DNA from 4 places in the Actinoplanes sp. L3-i22 genome. Region 4 is predicted to be linked to each of the others. Evidence: riboswitches for the same ligand, from Rfam matches in the RefSeq annotation. Region 4 holds a riboswitch; each other region holds the start of a gene.

Region 1 (5,936 bases), 3.1 Mb from region 4:
CACCGCCGCGTACGGCGTCAGGCTGAGCCGGCGACTCGCCGGGCGCGGCACCGACCGGCCCGCCCGGGTGGCCCGCGACTGCCGGTCGGCGGCGACGCACAGGCACAGGCAGGTGGTCGGGAGCAGCACGTGCGCGGTGTTCAGATACGGACGCGACGCCAGCAGCGGAGCCAGCGCGCCGCCGGCCGCACCGACCGCGCCGGTCAGCGCCATCAGGTGCAGGGCCCGCCGGTCGATCGGGCCGGTCCCGGTGAACGCCACCTTGATGAACGCGAAGACGCAGATGAACCCGGCCGCGAGCAGGATCAGCAGGGTGATCGCGCCGCCGATGTCGCCGCTGACCCAGCCGTGCCAGTGCGGGGACATCAGGTGCCAGCAGAAGGTCAGCACGGTGACGATGCCGGTCGCGGTGTCGAGCCCGAAGCGGGTCCACTCGGTCCGGGGACGCCGGGTGCCGGGCACCCGCAGCAGGCCCAGCAGCATCACCAGCAGCCCGGACACGTAGATCCCGGCGGTCACGCCGCTGATGTGCTGGCCCTGCTGCCGTCCGCTGAAGTAGTCGTAGGCGTTCCCGGCGGCGCCCAGGCCGATCAGCGCGATGCCGACCGACACGTACCGCCACATGGCCCGGCCCTGGCCGGCGGCGCGCCACGAGGCGACCGCCGCGTTCGGCACCGCCACGGACAACGGCAGCCAGCCGGCCAGCGACGGGATGCGGTGATCCAGTCCGATCGAGAACCAGACCGCGGCCACCACGACCATGGCGCCGGCCAGGAGCAGGGTCCCGGTCGGCCGCCAGGCCGGGACCACGCCGCCGGCCGGCCCCGCCGATGACGACCAAGATTCAGACACTGGGCCACTGAACGGCACGAATCGATGCGGCGGATCAGTCGTACGGACGAAACCGGCAGCACATCAGGTGGTTTCGCCCCGGTGGTTCAGCTGCCGCGGACCTCGGCGGCCGCCGCGACCAGGCGCCGCAGCGACGCCTCCACCTCGGCATAACCGCGGGTCTTGAGCCCGCAGTCCGGGTTCACCCACAGCCGCCGCGCCGGGACCGCCGCGACCGCGCGCCGCAGCGCCTCGACCACCTCCCGGTGCGCGGGCACCCGCGGCGAGTGGATGTCCCAGACGCCCGGCCCGACGCCCCGGCCGTACCCGATCGCGGCCAGGTCGCCGAGGATCTCCATCTTCGAGCGGGACGCCTCGATGCTTGTCACGTCCGCGTCGAGGGCGTCGATCGCGGTGATCACCTCGCCGAACTCCGAGTAGCACAGGTGCGTGTGCACCTGGGTGTCGTCGGCGACCCCGCCGGTCGCCAGCCGGAACGCGCCGACCGCCCACTCCAGGTAGGCCTGCTGGTCGGCCCGGCGCAGCGGCAGCGTCTCGCGCAGCGCCGGCTCGTCCACCTGGATCACCCGGATCCCGGCGGCCTCCAGGTCCCGGCACTCGTCGCGCAGCGCGAGCGCCACCTGGTCGGCGGTCGCCGCCAGCGGCTGGTCGGCGCGCACGAACGACCAGGCCAGAATCGTGACCGGGCCGGTCAGCATGCCCTTGACCGGCTTCGCCGTCAGTGACTGGGCGTAGCTCGACCAGGCCACGGTCATCGGCGCCGGGCGGGCCACGTCACCGAAGATGATCGGCGGCCGCACGCACCGCGACCCGTAGGACTGCACCCAGCCGAGATCGGTCGCGGCGAACCCGGCGAGCCGCTCGCCGAAGTACTGCACCATGTCGTTGCGCTCCGGCTCGCCGTGCACGAGCACGTCCAGCCCGAGCTGCTCCTGCAGCCGGATCACGTGCTCGACCTCGGCGCGCATCCGCTGCTCGTACCCGGCCGCGTCGAGCGTGCCGGCCCGCAGCCCGGCCCGCGCCGCCCGCAGCTCGGCGGTCTGCGGGAACGACCCGATCGTCGTGGTCGGCAACGCCGGCAGCTTCAGCCGCGCCTGCTGCGCAGCCGCACGCTGCGCATATTCCCCTCGCTCACGGTCCGCCGCGGTCAGGGCCGCAAGATTTGCCCGTACGGCGTCATCGCGCCACGCCGCGGGCGTCGCCGGCAGCGGCGCCGGCAGGTGCGCGGTCCCGTCGCGCAGGGCCTTGCCGAGCAGCACCACCTCGTCGACCTTCTGCCGGGCGAACGCCAGTCGCGCGAACAGCTCCGGGTCCAGCCGCGTCTCCACGGACAGGTCGACCGGCACGTGCAGCAGCGAGCACGACGACGACACGGCGACGTGGTCGGCGAGCGCGGTCACGGTCGCGCCGGTGGCCACCGCCCGGCGCAGGTCGGTGCGCCAGATGTTGTGCCCGTCCACCAGCCCGGCCACGATCGTCCGCCCGGCCAGCGGCCCGGACGCGGCCAGCCGTTCCAGGTTGCCCGGGCCGGCGACCAGGTCCAGGCCGAGCGCCTCGATCGGGGTGTCGAGCAGCGCCGGCAGGGCGTCGCCGAGCTCCCCGAAGTAGGTGGCGACGAAGATCCGCGGCCGGTGCTCCACCTCGCCGAGCCGGGTGTAGGCGTGCCGCAGGGCGTCGATCTCGGCCGGCGTCCGGTCGGCGACGTAGGCCGGCTCGTCCAGCTGGACCCAGGCGACGCCGGCCTCGGCCAGCGCGGTCAGGATCTGCGCGTACGTGTCGAGCAGGTCGTCGAGGCGGGCGAACGGATCCGGCCCCTTCGCCAGGAGCAGGAACGTGGCCGGGCCGACCAGCACGGGACGGGTCTCGATGCCCAGGGCGCGGGCCTCGGCGTACTCGGCAATCGGTTTTGCGGGGTTGGGGGTGAAGATCGTCTCCGGGTCGATCTCGGGCACCAGGTAGTGGTAGTTCGTGGCGAACCACTTGGTCAGTTCGAGCGCGGGCTCGGCGTCGACACCGCGCGCCATCGCGAAGTAGGTGTCCAGCGCGGGCAGCTCCAGCCGGCGGAACCGGGCCGGGATCGCCCCGACCGCGACCGCGGTGTCCAGCACGTGGTCGTAGTAGGAGAACGTGTTCGACGGGATCGCGTCGAGACGGGCGTTGCGCAGCTGCTGCCACACCTCGGCGCGCAGCCCGGCGGCGGTCGACGCCAGCGCCGCCTCGTCGATCGTGCCGGCCCAGTAGGCCTCGACGGCCTTCTTCAGCTCACGGTTCGCGCCGATGCGCGGATAGCCGAGCACGGTGCTCTGACCGAATGCGGTGCTCACAGGGGGTTCCTTCCCTCGAAGTGCCCGGCGGGCACACGGAAGGAGGGCTTCGGCCCCTGGGTCCTCCCGAGGGACCGCCGGCGGCGCCCGCCGGACGGCGGGCGCGGCGCTGGCAGGTCTTCGGACTCGCGGGCAGGACCGTTTCCGGTCGCCTACCGGCCGTCGCTTCCCAGACCTCGCGGTCCAGTGCTTGATGACGGCTTTCGTTCCCACTCACCGCTGCGGGGCAGTCCTGGTCTCGCACCAGGTTCCCTCTTACGACGCCGCCGTCTGGCTGACGGGGCGAACCAGCACTGCCGGTCATCCTAGCGTCGGAGCCGATCGATCCCCCGTGTGCCACGCGACACCCGCTAGAGCATCCTAGGAACCTGGGTTGAATCCTGGTCGACGCGGGCGGGCTGTGTCCGTACCGAATCGAAGATTGTTTCCTGAAGTTCGCCGGCGTCAGGCGGGACTCAGCGGACCGGGGCCGGCCGAGCCGATCAGGATCGGGTCGAGCAGCGTGACCAGGGTCCGCTGCTGCTCCGCGTCGAGCTCGCGGGTCGCCGGCTCCAGGGCGCGGCGGACGTCGGCGTAGAGGCGCCCGGTCAGCTCGATCCCGGCCGGGGTCAGGAACACGTCCGTCGCCCGCCGGTCGCCGGGATTCCGGTCGCGGCCGATCAGCCCGCGGCGCTCGGCGCGGTCGATCAGCCCGGACATCGACGACTTGTCCACGCCCAGGAACAGGGCCAGGTCGGTGACCCGGGCACGGCGGTCGCGCAGGATGCCGAGCACGCGCAGCTGGGTCAGGGACAGGTCGTTCTCCGCGCCGATCCGGGTCAGCACGCCCATCACCTGGAAACAGCTGCGGACCAGCGCGTCCACCACGGCGTCCGACGTCATGCCCACACCCTAGTTGACATAGGTGGGATTACCAACCATCCTCGGATTAGTTGGTAATCCCACCTATCTTTCGTGGAGGTTCTCATGCACGCCGCCGTCCTCACCTCGTTCGACGCTCCGCCGGTCTACCGCGAGCAGCCCGACCCGGTCGCCGCCGGCGACCACGAGATGGTCGTCGACGTGCTCGCCGCCGGCCTGCACCACCTGACCCGGGCCAAGGCCGGCGGCACGCACTACAGCGGCACCGGCGGGTTCCCGATCGTGCCGGGCGTCGACGCCGTCGTGCGTGACCCGGCGGGCGACCTGCGGTACGCCGCGCTCGACGACACGAACCTCGGGACGTTCGCCGACCGTACGGTGATCGACGTGCGCCGCAGCATCGTGCTGCCGGCCGGCGCCGACCCGGTCCGGATCGCCGCCGGGATGAACCCGGCGATGTCCTCCTGGGTCGCCCTGCGCCGGCGCATCGACTTCCGGCCCGGGCAGCGGGTGCTGGTCCTGGGCGCGACCGGCGGCGCGGGCCGGTTGGCGGTGCAGATCGCCAAGCTGTTCGGCGCCGCCCGGGTGATCGCCGCCGGGCGCGACGCCGACCGGCTCGCGGAGCTGACCGGCCTCGGCGCGGACGAGACGATCACCTTCGACCGGATCGAGCGGGCCGCCGACGTCGACGTGGTGATCGACTACGTGTGGGGGGACCCGGCCGCCCGGGCCATGGTTCCGATGCTGACCGCCCGCGCGGATCGCGGGGCCCCGCTGACCTGGATCCAGATCGGGTCGATCGCCGGGGAGGTGGCGGCCGTGCCGTCGGTCGCGCTGCGGGCGGCCCGGCTGCGGATCATCGGCAGTGGGATCGGGTCGGTCAGCCCGCGCGACTTCATGGCCGAGCTGCCGGAGCTCGCCGGGGCGCTGGGTGGGGGTGGGCTGGAGGTGCGGGCGCGGGCCGTGCCGCTCGCGGACATCGGCCGGGAGTGGACCTCGGAGACCGGCGACCGGCTGGTCTTCGTCCCGTGAATCGGCCGGTCACCACAGCACCCTGACCCTGACGTTCGATCCGCCCGACCCGGATTCCGGGAGCGGCGGGCAGGGGCGGCCGATGACGGGTCGCCGGGCGGGCTGCTAGAACTGGCGGATGTCGGTCACCAGGACCACCGAGGTCATTGCCGCTGTCCGTGAGCAGTTCGGGCCGGAGTTCGTGTCGGCCCGGATCGCCGCCGAGGATCAGGTGCGCGCGTTTCTCGACGAACAGCTCGGGGTGATGGACGCTGAGCGGATCATCGCGCTCGGCCGATTGATAAATCAGCACGGCAAACTCGGCCGGGCGCGGTTCGACCGGTTCACCCCGGGCTTCACCGGCGCGATCATGAGCAAGCTCGGCACCGACCCGGCCACGTTCAACCGGATGACGACCCGGCTGTGGCGTGAGCCCATCCCCGAGGCGCTGGCCACGCTCGGGCGGATCTACACGTTCCGGCCGATGTTCGCGCATGCCGGCTCATCGCTGCCCAGCTTCCTGCTCTACCTGCGCGATCCCGACCAGTTCGGCGTCTGCGTCAACGCGACGATGCTCGGGCTCGCCCAGGAAACCGGGGTCAGATACAGCGCAAACAGCCAGACCGCATACCAGACGTTCTGCGCTGATCTGCGCGCCTGGCGGGAGAGACACGGAGTGGCGCCGCAGGAGGCCGATGCGATCCTGACCGCCGTCATGCGCGCCGCTCGGCCGGCGCCGGCCGAGCCGGAACTGCCGCTGGAACTCGGCGTGGAGGAGGTCGCCGAGGGCTGCTTCCTCGAGGTCGAGCAGGTGGACCAGTGGGTTCAGGCGCTCACCACCGGGATGCGACAGGGGGTGTTCCACGGGCCGCCCGGCACCGGCAAGAC
Region 2 (5,936 bases), 600 kb from region 4:
GGGTCCGCTGACCCCCCTCGAAGGACCCCCTCGCAGGAGAACGGAGCTTCCCATGCCCATTTTCGACACCACCGGACCGATCACCGCCGTCGTCGACGTCGTGATCGGCGACCTCCAGGTGGTCGCGACCGACCGCCCGGACACCGTCGTCACCGTGCGCCCCGCCTCCGCCGCCAATGACCGGGACACCCGGGCCGCCGAGCAGACCCGGGTCGACCTCGTCTCCGGCATCCTGACCGTCCGTGGCCCCCGCCAGCCCGGCCTCGGCATGTTCGGCAAGGTCGGCTCGGTCGACGTGCTGATCGAGCTGCCGGTCGGCTCCGGCCTGGACGTGAAGCTCGGCGTCGGCGGGGCCCGCTGCACCGGCGCGCTCGGCGCCTGCCGGCTGCGCACCGGCGCCGGCGACCTGCAGGTCGAGCAGGCCGAGACGCTGTCCCTGGTGACCGGGATGGGCCTGGCCCGGGCCGAGTCGGTCACCGGCGACGCCACCCTGACCACCGGCTCCGGCCGGCTGGAGATCCGCTCGGTGGCCGGCCCGGCCGTGCTGAAGAACGGCAACGGCGAGACCTGGGTCGGCCACGCCGGCAGCGAGCTGCGGATCAGCTCGGCGAACGGCGACATCGGCGCCGACCAGGCCGCCGACGGCATCACCGCGAACACCGCGAACGGCAACATCCACGTCCGCGAGCTGATCCGCGGCGCGGCGACGCTGCGCAGCGCGGCCGGCCGGATCGAGGTCGGCATCCGGTCCGGCACCGCGGCCCGCCTCGACGTGCACACCCACTACGGCAAGGTCCGCAACGACCTGACCGCCGCCGACGGTCCGGCCGAGACCGACGAGCGGGCCGAGGTGCGCGCCCGGACGGCGTTCGGCGACATCCTGATCCACCGCTCCTGATCCACCCCTCCTGATCCACCGCACCATCCCCGGCCGGGGAGCCCGTGCCCCGGCCGGCGATAGCCCCTGCCCAAAAATGGGAGACGCGAATGACCGCGACAGTCACCACCCGGCCCGCCGTCTCGGTGGCCGGCCTGCGCAAGACGTTCGGCACCAAGACCGTCCTCGACAACATCGACCTGACCGTCACCGAGGGGACCGTGTTCGCCCTGCTCGGCCCGAACGGCGCCGGCAAGACCACGATGGTCCGGATCCTCGCCACCCTGCTGCCGGCCGACGGCGGCTCGATCCGGGTGGCCGGGCACGACCTGGCCCGGGACCCCGACGGGATCCGTGCAGCGATCGGCCTGACCGGCCAGTTCTCCGCGTTCGACCGGCTGCTGACGGTCCGGGAGAACCTGCGGCTGATGGCGAACCTGCACCGGCTCGGCAAGGCCGAGGGCGGCCGCCGGGTGGACGCCCTGATCGAGCGGTTCGACCTGGCCGAGTCGGCGAACAAGCCGGTGTCGCTGCTCTCCGGCGGCCAGCAGCGCCGCCTCGACCTGGCGATGACCCTGGTCGGCAACCCCCGGCTGATCTTCCTGGACGAGCCCACCACCGGCCTCGACCCGCGCAGCCGGCACACCATGTGGCAGATCGTCCGCGGCCTGGTCGCCGAGGGCGTCACGGTCTTCCTCACCACCCAGTACCTGGACGAGGCGGACGAGCTCGCCGACCGGATCGCGGTGCTCGACCACGGCCGGATCGTCGTCGAGGGCACCCCGGACGAGCTGAAGCGCCGGATCCCGGGCGGGCACCTGCGGCTGCGCTTCGCCGACCCGGCGGCGCTGCAGGCGGCGGCCTCGGTGCTGGACGGCACGCAGCGCGACGACGAGGCGCTGACCCTGCAGGTGTCCAGCGACGGCGGCGTGGCCTCGCTGCGCACGGTGCTGGCCACGCTGGACCGGGCCGGCGTCGAGCCGGCCGACCTGACCATCCACACCCCGGACCTGGACGACGTGTTCTTCGCCTTCACCGGCGCGCCCGCCACCACCCCTGCCGAGCACGAGGACGAGGAGACCCGATGACCACCCTGGCGCACACCATCACCGACTCGCGGACCATGTTCCAGCGGCAGTTGCTGCACCTCAAGCGCTACCCGTCACTGACCCTGATGCTGATCGGGCTGCCGGTGATCTTCCTGCTGCTCTTCGTCTACGTGTTCGGCGGCACGCTCGGCGCCGGGCTGGGCAGCGGCGGCGGCCGGTCCGCGTACGTGAACTACCTGTCCCCCGGCATCCTGCTGTTCACCATCGCCGGCGCGGTGGCCGGCACCGCGATCTCGGTGGCGATGGACATGAACGAGGGCATCGTCGACCGGTTCCGCAGCATGGCCATCGCCCGCGCGTCGCTGCTGACCGGGCACGTCCTGGGCAGCCTGGTGCAGATCTTCATCGCCCTGTTCTTCGTGCTCGGCATCGCGCTGGCGATCGGCTTCCGCCCGAACGCCACCCCGGTCGAATGGCTGGCCACCGTCGGCATGCTGCTCGCGATCTCGTTCGCGCTGACCTGGCTGGCGGTCGCGCTCGGCATGGTCGCCGACAGCGTCGAGACGGCCAGCAACACCCCGATGATCCTGAGCCTGCTGCCGTTCCTGGGCAGCGGTTTCGTCCCCACCGAGACGATGCCGGCCGGCCTGCGCCAGTTCGCCGAGTACCAGCCCTTCACCTCGATGATCGAGACCCTGCGCGGCCTGCTGCTCGGCACCGGCATCGGCAACAGCGCCTGGATCGCCCTGGCCTGGTGCACCGGCATCTCGGCCCTCTCCTACCTGTGGGCCAAACGCAAATACAACCAAAGAGCCACCCATTAAAAACACCATTGCGACGGTACGGCGGTAGCCCCGCCCCGAGGCCCAGCCGGAACCTCCCGGCTGGGCCTCGCACCCGCGGTCAGTCCCGCCCCGGGCCACCCCACCGGTCCTCGTGCCGGGCGAGCCGCAGTGGCCGCCGGCTCCGCCACCCGTGCCGTTCCAGGTCCGGGACCTCCGGCACCCGGCTCACCGGTCCCAGGCACAGCCAGGCGACCGGCCGGATGCCGTCCGGGATGCCGAGCAGTCCCCGCAGGAACTCCTCGCGGTAGAACGACACCCAGCCCACGCCCAGGTCCTCGGCCGTCGCGGCCAGCCACAGGTTCTGGATGGCCAGGCACACCGAGTAGAGCCCGGCGTCGGCGATCGCATGCCGCCCCAGAACCGCGGGACCCCCGCGCTCCGGGTCATAGGTCACCACGATCGACAGCGTCGACTCCAGCACCCCGTCGATCTTGATCCGGGCGAACCGGGCGGCCGCCTCCGGCTCCAGGGACGCGGCGAACACGTCCCGCTCCGACCGCACGTGCTGGTGAAACGCCTCCCGCAACCCCCGGTCCCGGACGACGACGAAGTCCCACGGCTGGGACATGCCGACACTGGGCGCGGCGTGCGCGGCGGTCAGGATCCGGTCCAGCACCGCCGCCGGCACCGGCCCACCGGTGAACTCGCCCCGGACATCACGGCGGCGGTGAACGATCTCGTACAGGTCGTGCGTCATGGCAGGCTCCCGCTGCGCTCGGCCCCGGGCATGCCGGGGCGATCAGGCGCGAGGCCGGTCTTCGGACTCCCGGATCGTCACCTCACCGCCCGCCTTCCCAGCCGTCCCCGGCCAGTGGCTACGCGCGAACGCGTATGGGCGGCAGCTCCCCGGTCACCGCGGCGGGCCCGTGCCGGATTCCCACCGGCTTCCCAGATTCTCCCCACCAGCGGCGGGGCACCTCGCAACAGTTCATGCCGTCGCCGACCCTATCGCCCCCGCAGAGCCGCCTCCGGGGACCGCCGGTCCCGGCCGTAAAATCCGGCCGATCACCACCCTGCCGGGAAGGCCGCATGCACCTCTACGGCTACGACGAACAGCCAGTGACCCCTGTCGACGAGTGGCTTGATCCGGAGCGTCTGATGAAGACCTTCGGCGTCGACCGCGCGGCCGCCGATCGCATCATCGAGGAAGAACGCGATCGCCCTTGTCCGTCGAGCACGGAATTGGCGGTCGACGGGTCGTACCTGTTCGAGGAAAAAGCATTCTGGCCGGCCCACCTGTCCTATACCGTCGGCGAGGAAACGGCTGCCGAGCCGGCTTTCGGTCTTTCCTGGGCCGACATCGAGAGCATCGGTCGACCGCTGATCGAGCGTCCCGATCGGTGGCCGGCATTTACCGTGCCCCTTCCGCGCGGCGGGGTGATCCTCATCATCCACCGGACGCAGGTGCCCCGGTCCTTGGGCCGAGGCGGCAGATGGGTGCGGCGTAAAGCGGAACACCACATGGAGTTCTGGCTCGCTCCCCCGAGCGGCGACGGCATGCTTCTGGCCGATGTGTCGGCTGAGCGCCTGGGGCCGGGCCTGCGCTGGCCGGAGCTCAAAGGCATCGCTCAGGCCGGCGCGCCGGATCGCCGGGAGATCGCCCGCCGGCTTCTGCTGCTGGCGCCGATCCTCGGCGACAAGGAGCAGAGCGACGAAGCCGTCGCCTGGTTCGCCCGGGCATTGTCGCTCATGGGCGGACTCGACCGGCTGTCAATGCCGGTCCGCCGCGCCGCCGACGGACTCGCGAACGGCAATGAACTGTTCGGATACGCGAGCTGGCGGCACGACGACGACATCTGGATCTGCGACGGCATCGACAGCGCCAGAAATCCGGCCGGCCACCTCGCCCTGCCGCCCCGGGACCTCCGGCGAGCCGGCGAAACGCTGCAATCCCTGGTCGAGAATCCCTAGGATTCGCCGGCGCGGGCCACAAAGCCGCGAGATCAGCCCGGTGGTCCAGCCGACACCGGTCGGCTGGACCACCGCATGGTCAGGCGGGGCAGGTCACATCGTGCGCCGGGCGGGTGCCGTCGGTCAGGAACGCGGTCACCCAGGCGTCGCCGCAGGGGTTTCCGTTCTCCAGGTAGGAGCCGTGGCCACCCGCGTCCACGGCGACCATCCGGGCGCGGTCGCCGAAGGCGGTGCGCAGGTTCAGCGCCTTGCGATAGGGCGTGGCCGGATCCCGCAGGTTCTGCACGAGCAGCACGTTCGACGGACCGTCCGGGGTGACCCGCACCGGCGGCTCGACCGGGGCGGGCGAGAACGCGCAGGTGTAGATGTTGACCGGCATGCCGGCCGTGAGCGGGAACGCCTGCCGGTTCGCCGACACCCCTGCGGCGTACGACCGGATGTCCCGCGGCCAGCGCACGTCGTGGCAGATCGTCGCGTTCAGCACCGCGAACGTGTTCTGCAGCGCCGCCTCGGGCGCGGCCCCGGTCGGCGGCAGCGGGCCACCCGCGAGCGCCGCACTCATCAGCCCGGCCAGCTGCGGGAACCGCGAATCCGAGTAGAGCCCGTTGAGCAGGTTCGACCGCAGCGTGTTCCCGTCCAGCACCGGCGGATCGGCTCCGGTCCACGGCAGCGGTTCCCGGTCCAGCGAATCGGCCAGCCGCAGGTAGGTGCCACGCACCGCCGCCGGGTCGACGCCGAGGTGGTACTGGCCGTCGCGGGCGGCGGCCCAGGCCGCGAAGTCCGGGAACCGGTCCTCGACCCCGATCGCGTAGTTCGCCGCCCAGCCCCGTTCGACCAGCTCAGGATCCGGGTCGTCGTTGCTGTCGAGCACCACGCGATCGGTGTGGGCGGCGAACATCGTGGCGTAGACCGCGCCCACGTAGGTGCCGTAGGAGACGCCCCAGTAGGAGATCCGCCGCTCGCCGAGCGCCTGCCGGATCGCGTCCAGGTCGCGAGCCTCGTTCCGGCTGCTGATGCTGTCGTAGACCGGCCCGCCGTTGTCCGCGCAGGCCGCGGCCGCCCGCCGGGACCAGTCCACGGTCGGCGTGATGTCGCCGCCCGCGCCGGGCCACGGCATGATCCGGGTCTGGGTGATGTCAGCCGGCTGCAGACCGCACGAGACCAGCGCGCTCGCCCCCACCCCGCGCGGGTCGAAGGAGACCAGGTCGTAGCGATCGAGAACGGACTGCGGCAGCTTGCCCACATAGGCGCTGG
Region 3 (5,936 bases), 4.1 Mb from region 4:
CGCAAGGGCGACGTCCGCGGGTGGGCACGGTTGCAAAAACCACAAAAGCCCGGGACCGGTTCCACCGGTCCCGGGCTTTCCCGTGGTCAGCGGCCGCGACTCAGAAGTCGTCGTCGAAGCTGACGCTTCCGGTCACGCCGACCTGGTAGGCGGAGACCCGGCGCTCGAAGAAGTTCGAGAGCTCCTGGACGTCCTGCAGCTCCATGAAGGCGAACGGGTTCTTGCTGCCGTACATCGGCGCGATGCCGAGCACCTGCAGCCGCCGGTCGGCCACGTGCTGCAGGTATTCGCGCATGTCGCCGAGGGACATCCCGGAGACGCCCTGGGCGAGCAGGTCCTCGGCGAACTGGACCTCACACTCGACGGCCTCGGCCAGCATGTCGCGGACCTGCTGCTCCATCTCGGCGTCGAACAGGTCCGGCTCCTCCTGCCGGACGGTGTCGACCACGTCGAACGCGAACGCCATGTGCATGCTCTCGTCGCGGAACACCCAGTTGGTGCCGGAGGCGAGGCCCTGCAGGACACCGCGGGAGCGCAGGAAGTACACATACGCGAAGGCGCCGTAGAAGAACAGGCCCTCGATGCACGCGGCGAAGCAGATCACGTTGAGCAGGAACGCCCGCCGGTGCTCGCGGGTCTCCAGCTTGCGCAGATCGAAGACCGAGTCGATCCACTTGAAACAGAATTCGGCCTTACGCGCGATCGACGGAATGTTGTCGATCGCGGCGAACGCCTCGAACCGCTCGTTCTCGTCCGGCACATAGGTGTCGAGCAGGTTCAGATAGAACTGAACGTGCACGGCCTCCTCGAACAGCTGCCGGGACAGGTAGAGCCGGCCCTCCGGCGAGTTGACGTGCTGGTACAGGTTGAGCACCAGGTTGTTCGCCACGATCGTGTCGCCGGTGGCGAAGAACGCGACCAGCCGGGACACCAGGTGCTGCTCGGCCGGGCTCAGCTTGGCCAGGTCGGCGAGGTCGGAGTGGAGATCGACCTCCTCGACCGTCCAGGTGTTCTTGATGGCGTCCTTGTAGCGGTCGAAGAAGTGCGGGTACTTCATCGGCCGCAGGGTCAGGTCCATTCCAGGGTCGAGCAGCATTACTGGCAGGCCTCACAGATATCGGGGTTCTCAAGGGACGCGGCGAGCGCGCCGCCGGTGTCGCCGAGCAGGTTCAGGCTCAGCGTGGCGACCTGGCCGGCGCCGGACGGGTTGGCGACCAGGGTGGTGGTCTGCGCCGGGATGACGACCGGGGCCACCACTGCCGGCACGGCCGCGGCCGGGGCGACCGCCGCGGTGGTGGCCTGCTGGATCCGGGTCGCGGGGCGCGAACGCAGGTAGTACGACGTCTTCAGGCCGGACTTCCAGGCGTACAGGTACATCGAGGACACCTTGCCGATGGTCGGCGAGGCCAGGAACAGGTTCAGCGACTGCGACTGGTCGATGAACGGCGCGCGGGCCGCGGCCAGGTCGATCAGGGCACGCTGCGGGAGCTCCCACGCCGTACGGAAAATGTCCTTGATGTCGGAAGGCAGCTCGGTGATGCCCTGCACCGACCCCTCGGCCCGCTTGATCGCCTCGCGGATCGGGGCGGTCCACAGCCCGCGGGCCTTCAACTCCCGTACCAGATAGGTGTTGATCTGCAGGAATTCGCCGGACATCGTCTCGCGCTTGAACAGGTTGGAGACCTGCGGCTCGATGCACTCGTAGCAGCCGGCGATCGACGCGATGGTGGCCGTCGGCGCGATCGCCACGAGCAGCGAGTTACGCAGGCCGGTGGCCGCGATCCGGGTCTTCACCGACGCCCAGCGCGCGGTCTGCGACAGCTCGGCGCCCCACAGCTCGGGGTGCAGGTCGCCCTTGGCCGCGCGGGTCTCCGGGAACGACGGGTGCGCGCCGAACTGCTCGGCGAGACCGGCGGACGCCTCCAGCGCGGTCAGCAGGATCTCCTCCTGGACCCGGGTGGAGAGCTCCTTGGCCTCGGCCGAGTCGAACGGGAGCCGCAGCGTGAAGAACGCGTCCTGCAGGCCCATCAGCCCCAGGCCGACCGGCCGCCAGCGCGGGTTCGACGCCTCCGCCTGCTGCGACGGGTAGTAGTTGATGTCGATGACCCGGTCCAGGAAGACCACCGCGGTACGCACGGTCGCGCGCAGCCGCTCCCAGTCGACGCCGTCCGCCGTGGTGTGCGCGCCCAGGTTGATCGACCCCAGGTTGCAGACCGCGGTCTCGTCGTCCGAGTTCACCTCGAGGATCTCGGTGCACAGGTTCGACAGGTGGATGGTGTTGCCCGGCGCGCCGGTCTGGTTCGACAGCGCGTTCGAGCGGTCCTTGAACGTCATCCAGCCGTTGCCGGTCTGCGCCAGGGTGCGCATCATCCGTCCGTACAGGTCCCGGGCCTTGACCGTCTTGACGGCCTTCTTCTCCGCGTTGCGGTAGGCCTCGGTGAACTCCTCGCCGAAGAGATCGGGCAGCTCAGGGGCGTCCGACGGGTCGACGAGCGACCAGTCCTCGTCGGCCTCGACGCGGCGCATGAACTCGTCCGGGATCCAGTTGGCCAGGTTCAGGTTGTGGGTGCGCCGGGACTCCTCGCCGGTGTTGTCCCGCAGCTCCAGGAACTCCTCGATGTCCGGGTGCCACGGCTCCAGGTAGACGCAGGCCGCGCCCTTGCGCCGGCCGCCCTGGTTGACCGCGGCCACGCCCGCGTCGAGGGTCTTCAGGAACGGGACGATGCCGTTCGACTTGCCGTTCGTGCCCCGGATCAGCGCGCCCCGGCCGCGGACCCGCGACCAGGCGATGCCGATGCCGCCGGAGAACTTCGACAGCTTCGCGACCTGGTGGTACCGCTCGTAGATCGAGTCCAGCTCGTCCTTCGGCGAGTCCACCAGGAAGCAGCTCGACATCTGGGTGTGCCGGGTGCCGGAGTTGAACAGCGTCGGCGAGCTGGGCAGGTACGCCAGCGACGACATCAGGCGGTAGAAGCCAATCGCCTCGGCCGCGGTCTGCGACAGGCCGCAGGCGACCCGCAGCAGCCAGTACTGCGGGGTCTCGATCGGGATCCGCTTGGTCGGGTGGCGCAGCAGGTAACGGTCGGCGACGGTACGCAGCCCGAAGTACTCGAAGCGCAGGTCCGCGCCGAGGTCGATGGCGGCGTTCAACTCGTCCCGGTGCTCGGTGACGAACGCCAGCGTGTCGTCGCCGATCAGGCCCTCGGCGTGGCCGAGCGCGATCGACTCGCTGAACATGGTGACGTCCTGCTCGCGGACCTCCTGCGAGACCAGGTCGATCAGCAGGCGCGCGGCGAGCCGCGAATACTGCGGCTCCTCGCCGATCAGCTCGGCGGCCGTCTGGATCGAGAGCTTGTCCAGCTCCTCGGTGGTGGCGCCGTCGTACAGCCCGCTGATGGTCTTGGTGGCCACGCGCAGCGGGTCGACCTCGTCCAGACCGGTGATCCACCGCTCGACCGCGGCGACGATCTTGTTGACGTCGACCGGCTCCAGCTCGCCGTTGCGCTTGCGCACCTGCATCACCTGGCGGCGCTGCCCCGGAACGGTGGCCGCGTCCAGGCTTTTTTCCGGGCTCTTCTCCGGCGTGAGCGTCATGGCCCTCTTCCCTCGCGAGTCAACACGGCCGCAACCCGCGCAGGAAGACACCACACTCGCGCACGGGCCCGCAGGCGCGCACGGCAAAGCGAAGGCGTCGACCGTCCCACGCGGCCTTCGACCGCCGCACACGGTTTGCGTGCGGCGCGCTGGCAGGTCTTCGGACTCGTGGGCGACATGCTCGTTCCTACTGGCCGTCGCTTCCCAGGCCATGCGGCCCAGTGCCGTGTGACGGCGGTCGTTCCCACTCACCGCTGCGGGGCAGTTCCGGCCTCACACCGGATTCCCTCTTGCCTCGGCCCGCCCGTGAAGGCGCGCCGAACCAGCTGCGATCGACACTATATATGGGCCTCGCCGAGCCGACGCAACGCCATATGGTGTGTCGCACTCAGTCTCCCGAAAAACCCCAGAAGTAGATCTCGGACGGATTACCGGCGTCGTCGTGCAGCACCGCGCAGCGCCCGAGCCAGCGCTCATTGGCAAGATCCTCGATCACCCCGACGTGCGCCCTGGTCAGCTTGACGACCCCCGCGGCCGCCAGGATCTCGTCCTCCCGGAGCGGGACGACGGTACAGAGCGTCGCCTTCGACCGGGTCGGCACCACCTCGCGCACGTCGAGGATCGAGTGGGTCCCGCACTCCTGCACCGACTCGGACGACCAGAGCTCCTCCTCGGTCCGCGGCCGGTTCGGACAGTCGGCGGCGGACTTGCCGAGCTCGTGTGGCTCGGCCCACCAGTAGTCGCCCTCGTCGAAGACCTTCTTGCGCAGCTCGTCGAGCGCCCGCCCCAGATCAGGCTGGTACGCGACGTAGTAACTCCAACCGGAAGCACCCATGCCGAGATCAAACCAAGGGGGTACGACAGAAAAGCCGCACTACTCCCGCCGCCGCCGGAACAGGCCGCGGAGTCCGTCACGCAACATGGCGAGCAGCAGGAGGATCGGCACTACGCCCAGAAAGCCGATCACGGCGGCGATGAAGGTCACCCATCCCCGGCTGGGCAGTTCGGCGCGCGAGTACCCGATGCGACCCCGACTACCCGTGTTCTCGCCGATCGTGAACGTATCCCCCGGCTTCTCATCGGTGAAGAACCCGGGTTTGTCGATCGTCACGCGAGCCCGCCCGCTCCACGAGATCGAAACTGAGCATGCTTTGTAATAGCCGAACCCTTTGAGGCTGACCGGCCCCCGGCGCTCGCAACTCACGATCTTCGCCTCGCCCGTCCGGCGAGCATCGGCGAAATCCGCACCGGTGAAGCGGGCAACGGTCATCGACGTGGCGAGCAGGACGAACGAGACCGCCAAAATGATCAGAAGGCCGAGAACATTGCGGAACCACCCACCACGCCTGCTCTCGATCACCGGCCCGATCTCCGCGGCCCTCTGCTTGGCAGCCCTGGAACGAGCCACGCCGGCTTCGGCCTCGGCCAACATCTCCGCCATCCGGCGCTTGCGATAGGCCGCCCGATTCTCATCAGTCATCGCGCATCTCCAAGAGCATTCATCGGAATCTGCCGGCGGAGTGAATCAGTTGTCCAGCAGGGTGTCGCCGGTGGCGGCGCCGTTCTGGATGCTGTTGCCCCGGAGTCCTTCGCGTAAGGCGTCCACGGCAACCTTCGCCTTCGTACCGTAGACGACCTCATCGGCATGATCGAAGGTGTGATATGCCGCTTTGTACGCAGCCCATGGACCCGCGCTGTCCGCGAGGTAGCCGTCCGCCTCGGCGAGCTTCGCCGAGTTGAGGAACACCGACCCGAAGGTGGCTTCTTCCAGGAGATCCTTGATGCGACCACAGATGGCCCTGACGAGTGCGAACTTGCCGCCGAGCTCGGCAATGGCATCGTCGAGTCGCTGGAGGACTCGAACGATCTTCCCGGTGTATTTGGCGACCAGCAGGGCCACCTCGGCCAGGATCTTGGGAATCGTCACGACCAGGAGCGCCTGCAGCGCCTTCGAGATCGCCGCTCCCACGACCTCCGCGATCAGGTCACGCACGGTGTTGCGAACGACGCCGACGATCGCACCCGCGACCAGCGTCGCCTCGGCCATGGCGCCGGCCACCTCACCCAACGCGAGAACACCGTCAGCCATACCGGCCGCCTTCGCGCGATACGCGGTGACGGACTCGGCTTGCCACGGTGCGGTGACCGAGGTGACTTGGCCCTCGAAGAACGTCACCGCCTTTTCGACGCGCACCTGCATGTTGCGCCAGGTATCCGCGTGGCCCTCGATCTCTTTCGGATCCCCGGCCAACCAGTCCAATGGCTGTCGCAGACAGTCGAGATGTTCCATCAGCCATCCGACCCCCGCCGCGAAGACCGCCTGAAACGGATCCATGACGGCT
Region 4 (5,936 bases):
TCGGCAGCGAGGTGAGCGGGTCGTGGGTGGCCTGGTGCTCGGAGTGCAGCTGCGCGGCGACCTGGCCCTGCACCGCGGAGATCGCCCGGAACAGCAGCAGCACCACCATCAGGGCGCCGGCGACCGCGATCAGCAGCCGGTGCGAGGCGGCGCTGGTACCGGTCGTCAGGAGCAGGCCGAACGGCAGGAACAGGGCCGGCACCAGCACCGCCAGGCGCTGCCAGGACCAGGCCTGCACGGGCAGCCGATCGGCCCGGCTCATCTCCACCACGGACGGATGCAGCGCGGCCACGCCCAGCGCCGTGTACGCCGGCACGTACGGCAGGTTGAGCAGCGGGGACGCGTAGATCTGGCCGTTCACGCCGACGATCGCGTACGCGGTGTCCCCGAGGAACAGTCCGACCATCATCACCAGCAGCGCGACCATGCTGACCGGCCAGGTCTTGGTGGTGAAGGCCAGGTTGATCACGAGCAGCGCGAGCATCACGTCGAAGAGCGGATAGCTGCTCTGGATGATGGAGAGCAGCGCGGGCCGCCCGGAGATCGCCGCGGCCGGCGCGGCGAGCAGCAGCGTGCTGGTCACCCCGGCGGCCAGGCAGACGATCAGCCCGTCCAGCACGGCGTGCTTCTCCAGGCTCTGCCGGGCCCGCAACAGCATGAACAGGAAGCCGCCGAGCAGCAGGTAGCCGCTGAACGTGGCCACGTCGGCGAGCAGCGGCAGCGGCATCGCCAGGTTGGTGACGGTCGGCCGGATCAGCAGCCCGACCAGGAACAGCAGCGCGGCCAGGGCCATCATCAGCCACGCAGCAGGTGGCTCGGCGCCCCAGCGACGGGGACCGAGGAAGCAGGCCACCACGGTCAGCACACCGAGCAGGACCAGGCTTCCGGAGGCGAGGCCGGTCGACGAGTAGGCGGTGTAGACCGCGGTCACGACGACCCCGAAGGCGGCCATGATCTGCCATTGGCGGCGGGCGATGGCGGGCGGGAGCACGGAGCGCACCGGGCATTCCTCCCGTTTTGCCCTAAGACTTAGCTTTTGCTCACCGTAGCAACGCGCGGGTGGTCGAGTGGCCGGGTTCCGACTTCCCGCCACCTTTGTGCGTGGCCGGCCCACGATTCTCCCGGCCCTTGCGGGCGGCCGGCTCGCGGCGGCCGTGGACGAAGGCGGTCGGGCAGCCGCTGTGCCGGAGCATCTCGTAGGCCACCGACCCGAACCGGGCGGCGCCACCGGTCCCGCGCGGCCCGAGCACGAGCAGCGCGGAGCGCCGGGACGCGCGTTCCAGGGCGGCGGCCGGTGTCCCGGTCAGCAGCCGGCGGCGCAGCGGCGGCAGGTCCGGCACCGCGGCGATCACCTCGTCGAGCACCCGGGCCCCGGCGCTCTCGCCGCCCTCGCTCTCGCCGGTCGCGTACGCCACGTCCAGCCGGCGCCCCCGGCGGCGGGCCATCTCGGCGGCGAACCGGAGCGCCAGGACGGACGGCCCGGAACCGTCCACCGCGGCCAGCACCCGGCCGGCCGGCGGCCGCGGACCGTGCGTCACGATCACCGGGCACCAGGCCTGGGTCACCACCTCCAGCAGCGCCGACCCGCCCGGCCGCGCGCCGACGACCAGGATCGTGGCGGTCCGGCTGTACCGGCGCAGCACCGATCCGGGTGATCCATCCACGAGTTGACCGCGCACATCGACGCCGGGTGTGGAACGCTGGGCGGTGGTGACCGCCTCCTCGACGACGCGTGAGGCGACCTGGCGGTCCCCCGCCGCGTTCCAGGTGAAGGCGTGCACCACGAACAGTGAAGTGCCTCGGGAGACCGCCTCGCGCGCGCCGAGGCGCACGGCGGCCAGACCGGCCGCGGTCTTGTTGACGCCGACCACCACGGGCGGCCGATTCGGGATCTGCATCGGTCCGACCTCCGCTCCCCGTAACGTTCTCGCAATATACCGATCATTATCTATGGCGCAACGGTCCATAGGGACTGGTGACCAATGCCTCACCGGGTGGCCACCTGATGACCCATTCAGGTTGAGGGTTTACGGTGAACGGCAAAATCTTTGGGACATCTGCCGGTGAAGTGAGGGAAATACATGACGGATGTCAAGCTCGACCACCCCGGTGGCCAATTGTCGATGGGCGTCACCGACGCCGTCGACGGGCCGGGCGGCATCGACGTCAGTGCTCTGCTGAAGGAGACCGGTTTCGTCACACTCGACGTCGGTTTCGTCAACACCGCATCGACCACCTCGGCGATCACCTACATCGACGGTGACGCCGGAATTCTCCGCTACCGCGGATACCCGATCGAGCAGCTGGCCGGGAAGTCGTCGTTCCTGGAGGTCTCGTACCTCCTGATGAACGGCGAGCTCCCGACCGAGGCTCAGCTGCGCGACTTCGGCGACAAGATCCGTGTGCACACGCTCCTCCAGGAGGAGATGCGGACCTTCTTCTCCGGTTTCCCGCGTGACGCGCACCCGATGGCGGTGCTCTCCTCGGCGGTCACCGCGCTGTCCACCTTCTACCAGGACGCGCTCGACCCGCTGGACGACGAGCAGGTCGATATCTCCGCAATCCGGCTGATGGCGAAACTTCCGACGATCGCGGCGTACGCGTACAAGAAGTCGATCGGTCACCCGCTGCCGTACCCGGACAACTCGCTCGACTACGTCGAGAACTTCCTGCGCCTCACCTTCGGCCTGCCGACCGTCAACTACGACGTCGACCCGAAGGTCGCGAAGATCCTCGACATGCTGTTCGTGCTGCACGCCGACCACGAGCAGAACTGCTCCACGTCGAGCGTCCGGATGGTCGGCTCGGCCCAGGCGAACCTGTTCGCCTCGGTCTCGGCCGGCATCAACGCCCTCTCCGGCCCGTTGCACGGCGGCGCCAACGCGGCGGTGCTCGAGATGCTCGAGCAGATCCGCAAGGACGGCGGCGACGTCAACTCCTTCGTCACGCGAGTGAAGAACAAGGAGAAGGGCGTCAAGTTGATGGGCTTCGGCCACCGGGTCTACAAGAACTACGACCCGCGCGCCGCCATCGTCAAGAAGGCCGCCCAGGAGATGCTGTCGACCCTGGACAACCCGGACCCGCTGCTGGAGATCGCGTTCAAGCTCGAGGAGATCGCGCTCCACGACGACTACTTCGTCTCCCGCAAGCTGTACCCGAACGTCGACTTCTACACCGGCCTGATCTACAAGGCCATGGGCTTCCCGACGAAGATGTTCACGGTGCTGTTCGCCATCGGGCGTCTTCCGGGCTGGATCGCTCAGTACCGCGAGATGATGCACGACCCGGCGAACAAGATCGGTCGCCCGCGGCAGATCTACACCGGCGCGCCGGTCCGCGACTTCGTTCCGATGTCGCAGCGCTGAGAAGTTCCACGGCAATTCTGGGAAAGAACTGAACGACACGGCCCGGACTCAAGAGGCGGAGTTCGGCGCCGGCACTGGCGGAAAGACTTTTGAAAACGCGCCCCACCGGAAATCCGGTGGGGCGTTTTCGCGTCCCCGATCGCCCAGGGTGGACGGTGCGGCTGCTCTTCGAGCAGGACCTACTTCAAGATCAAGTTCATTTTTGCCTCGGTCCGCCGGGGTCCGGATCGTCGCTCCCGCGGGGACCCTTCCGGGTCTCGCAAGGGCGCGGGGCGCCCAGAACACGAGACCCGCAAGGGCGACGTCCGTGGGTGGTCACGGTTCAAAAGAACCCACGCGACCCGGTTGCCGGGTCACCGCCCAGCCGCGTCCCGCGGTGCAGGCCGGCGCTGAGGGCTGTTTCGAGGGCCGGGAAGGACCGTGAGTGCCAGCCGGGGAGCGCGAGCGGCGCGCGGGCCGGGCCGACACTGTCGGCTGCGGCTGAGGTGGCAGGCGGGGTTGCCGGGCGCGGCGGGCGTGTGATCTGCCTGGTCGCTGTTTGACGGGCGGACCGGCGGTAGGAAAGAGTGATCGCCGAGCGGTCGCGGAGGAACCCGGTGCGAGTCCGGGACGGTCCCGCCACTGTGACCGGGGAGCGATCCGCTGCGGCGGCAGCCCGCCACGGCCCGTCCGGGCCGGAAGGCGAGCGGGGAACGGCGATCCGGGAGTCAGGAGACTCCGGCCGCTCGTGACAGCCGACGCGCGGGCGTGGACACCCGCCGGGAGGGAACACCCTGTGACGACTCCGTACCCGTTCTCGGCCGTGGTCGGCCTCGACGACCTGCGCCTCGCCCTATTGCTGACCTCGGTGTCCCCGGCGGTCGGCGGGGTCCTGGTCCGCGGGGAGAAGGGCACCGCCAAGAGCACCGTGGTGCGCGCGCTGGCCGGCCTGCTGCCTCCGGTCACCGTGGTGCGCGGCTGCCGGTTCGCGTGCGACCCGGCCGCGCCCGACCCGGAGTGCCCCGACGGGCCGCACGCCGCCGACACCCCGGCGGCGTACCGGCCCGCGACGCTGGTCGAGCTGCCGGTCGGCGCCACCGAGGACCGGGTGGTCGGCACCCTCGACATCCAGCGGGCGCTCGCCGACGGGGTCAAGGCGTACGAGCCGGGCCTGCTCGCCGCCGCCCATCGCGGGGTGCTCTACGTCGACGAGGTCAACCTGCTCCCCGACCACCTGGTGGACCTGCTGCTGGACGCGGCCGCGATGGGCCGGGCGCACGTCGAGCGGGACGGGGTGTCGGTCAAGCACGCGGCCCGGTTCCTGCTGGTCGGCACGATGAACCCGGAGGAGGGCGAGCCCCGCCCGCAGCTGGTCGACCGGTTCGGCCTGGTGGTGACGGTGGCCGCGCCCCGGGACGCCCGCCTGCGGGCCGAGGTGGTCCGGCGGCGGCTCGCCTACGAGCTGGACCCGGCCGCGTTCGCGGAGCGCTTCGCGGCCGACGAGCGGGAGTACGCGACGCGGATCGCGGCCGCCCGGGCGATCCTGCCGACGGTCGTCCTGCCGGACGCCGAGCTGGACCGGATCGCGCGGATCTGCCTGGCCTACGGCGTGGACGGGATGCGGGCGGACATCGTGGTGGCGCGGTGCGCGGTCGCGCTGGCCGCCTGGCACGGCCGGGACCTGGTCACCGCCGCCGAGGTGGCGGACGCCGCCCGGCTCGCGCTGCCGCACCGCCGGCGCACCGACCCGCTGGACCCGCCGGGCACCGACGAGGAGAAGCTGGACCAGGCGCTCGCCGAAGCGGAGCGCCAGGCGCAGGAGGACACCGACGGCGAGGACCCGGACCTGGGCCCCGACGACGGCGGCCCGGACACGGACGGGCCCGACGACGGCGGCCCGGACACGGACGGGCCTGACGACGGCGGCCCGGACGGCGGCCCCGATCGCGGACCGGATGGCGGCGGCCCGGCCGGGGATCCTCCGCCGAACGGCTCCGGGACCGGTGGCACGCCGCCGCTCACGGATGCCCCGCCGAACACCGACGACACCGCTCCGGTGGGCGGGAAGCAGCCGGCCGCGGCCGGCGCCGGCCCCGCCTTCCGCCCCCGCACCCTGCGGATCTCCGCGCTCGGCGGGGGCGGGCACACCGGGAAGCGGTCGCCGGCCTACGCGCGCCGCGGCCGGGTGATCGGGTCCCGGAAGCCGGTCGGCAAGCTCGGCGGCGCCCCGCACCTGCCGGCCACCCTGCGGGCCGCGCTGCACCGGGGCGCGCTGGACCGCGGGCTCCGGTGGGGCGTGGAGCCCCGCGACCTGCGGGAGGCGATCCACGTCGGGCGGGAGGCGAACCTGGTGCTGTTCGTCGTGGACGCGTCCGGGTCGATGGCCGCGCGCAAGCGGATGACCCTGGTCAAGACCGCGGTGCTGTCCCTGCTGCGGGACGCGTACCAGCGCCGGGACCGGATCGGGATGATCACGTTCCGGGGGACCGACGCCGAGGTGGTGCTGCCGCCGACCTCCAGTCACGAGGTCGGGGTGATGCGGCTGGCCGCGCTCCGGACCGGCGGGCGCACGCCGCTCGCCGCCGGCCTGCG

What was found. A riboswitch is a leader RNA that binds a small molecule or an ion and turns the genes downstream of it on or off. The one in region 4 is predicted to bind cobalamin.
Region 1: it holds a riboswitch for cobalamin, as region 4 does, so the genes downstream of both, metE (5-methyltetrahydropteroyltriglutamate--homocysteine S-methyltransferase) here and L3i22_RS37650 (VWA domain-containing protein) in region 4, are expected to answer to the same signal.
Region 2: it holds a riboswitch for cobalamin, as region 4 does, so the genes downstream of both, bluB (5,6-dimethylbenzimidazole synthase) here and L3i22_RS37650 (VWA domain-containing protein) in region 4, are expected to answer to the same signal.
Region 3: it holds a riboswitch for cobalamin, as region 4 does, so the genes downstream of both, L3i22_RS02310 (ribonucleoside-diphosphate reductase subunit alpha) here and L3i22_RS37650 (VWA domain-containing protein) in region 4, are expected to answer to the same signal.

What each region holds. Positions count from the first base shown of each region.
Region 1 covers NZ_AP024745.1:5,324,180-5,330,115, reverse strand. Annotated here, with positions in the region: gene L3i22_RS23665 (bifunctional diguanylate cyclase/phosphodiesterase) at 1-852, opposite strand, end outside; gene metE (5-methyltetrahydropteroyltriglutamate--homocysteine S-methyltransferase) at 939-3,176, opposite strand; cobalamin riboswitch at 3,270-3,483, opposite strand; gene L3i22_RS23655 (MarR family winged helix-turn-helix transcriptional regulator) at 3,621-4,058, opposite strand; gene L3i22_RS23650 (zinc-binding alcohol dehydrogenase family protein) at 4,143-5,069, shown strand; gene L3i22_RS23645 (McrB family protein) at 5,188-5,936, shown strand, end outside.
Region 2 covers NZ_AP024745.1:7,773,308-7,779,243, forward strand. Annotated here, with positions in the region: gene L3i22_RS34940 (hypothetical protein) at 1-11, shown strand, start outside; gene L3i22_RS34945 (DUF4097 family beta strand repeat-containing protein) at 53-898, shown strand; gene L3i22_RS34950 (ATP-binding cassette domain-containing protein) at 988-1,965, shown strand; gene L3i22_RS34955 (ABC transporter permease) at 1,962-2,750, shown strand; gene bluB (5,6-dimethylbenzimidazole synthase) at 2,830-3,468, opposite strand; cobalamin riboswitch at 3,503-3,707, opposite strand; gene L3i22_RS34965 (hypothetical protein) at 3,801-4,682, shown strand; gene L3i22_RS34970 (alpha/beta hydrolase) at 4,762-5,936, opposite strand, start outside.
Region 3 covers NZ_AP024745.1:498,535-504,470, reverse strand. Annotated here, with positions in the region: gene L3i22_RS02315 (ribonucleotide-diphosphate reductase subunit beta) at 101-1,096, opposite strand; gene L3i22_RS02310 (ribonucleoside-diphosphate reductase subunit alpha) at 1,096-3,594, opposite strand; cobalamin riboswitch at 3,728-3,936, opposite strand; gene L3i22_RS02305 (hypothetical protein) at 3,983-4,429, opposite strand; gene L3i22_RS02300 (DUF6346 domain-containing protein) at 4,469-5,074, opposite strand; gene L3i22_RS02295 (hypothetical protein) at 5,120-5,936, opposite strand, start outside.
Region 4 covers NZ_AP024745.1:8,376,657-8,382,592, reverse strand. Annotated here, with positions in the region: gene L3i22_RS37665 (bifunctional diguanylate cyclase/phosphodiesterase) at 1-1,000, opposite strand, end outside; gene L3i22_RS37660 (universal stress protein) at 1,041-1,898, opposite strand; gene L3i22_RS37655 (citrate synthase) at 2,082-3,365, shown strand; cobalamin riboswitch at 3,952-4,083, shown strand; gene L3i22_RS37650 (VWA domain-containing protein) at 4,093-5,936, shown strand, end outside.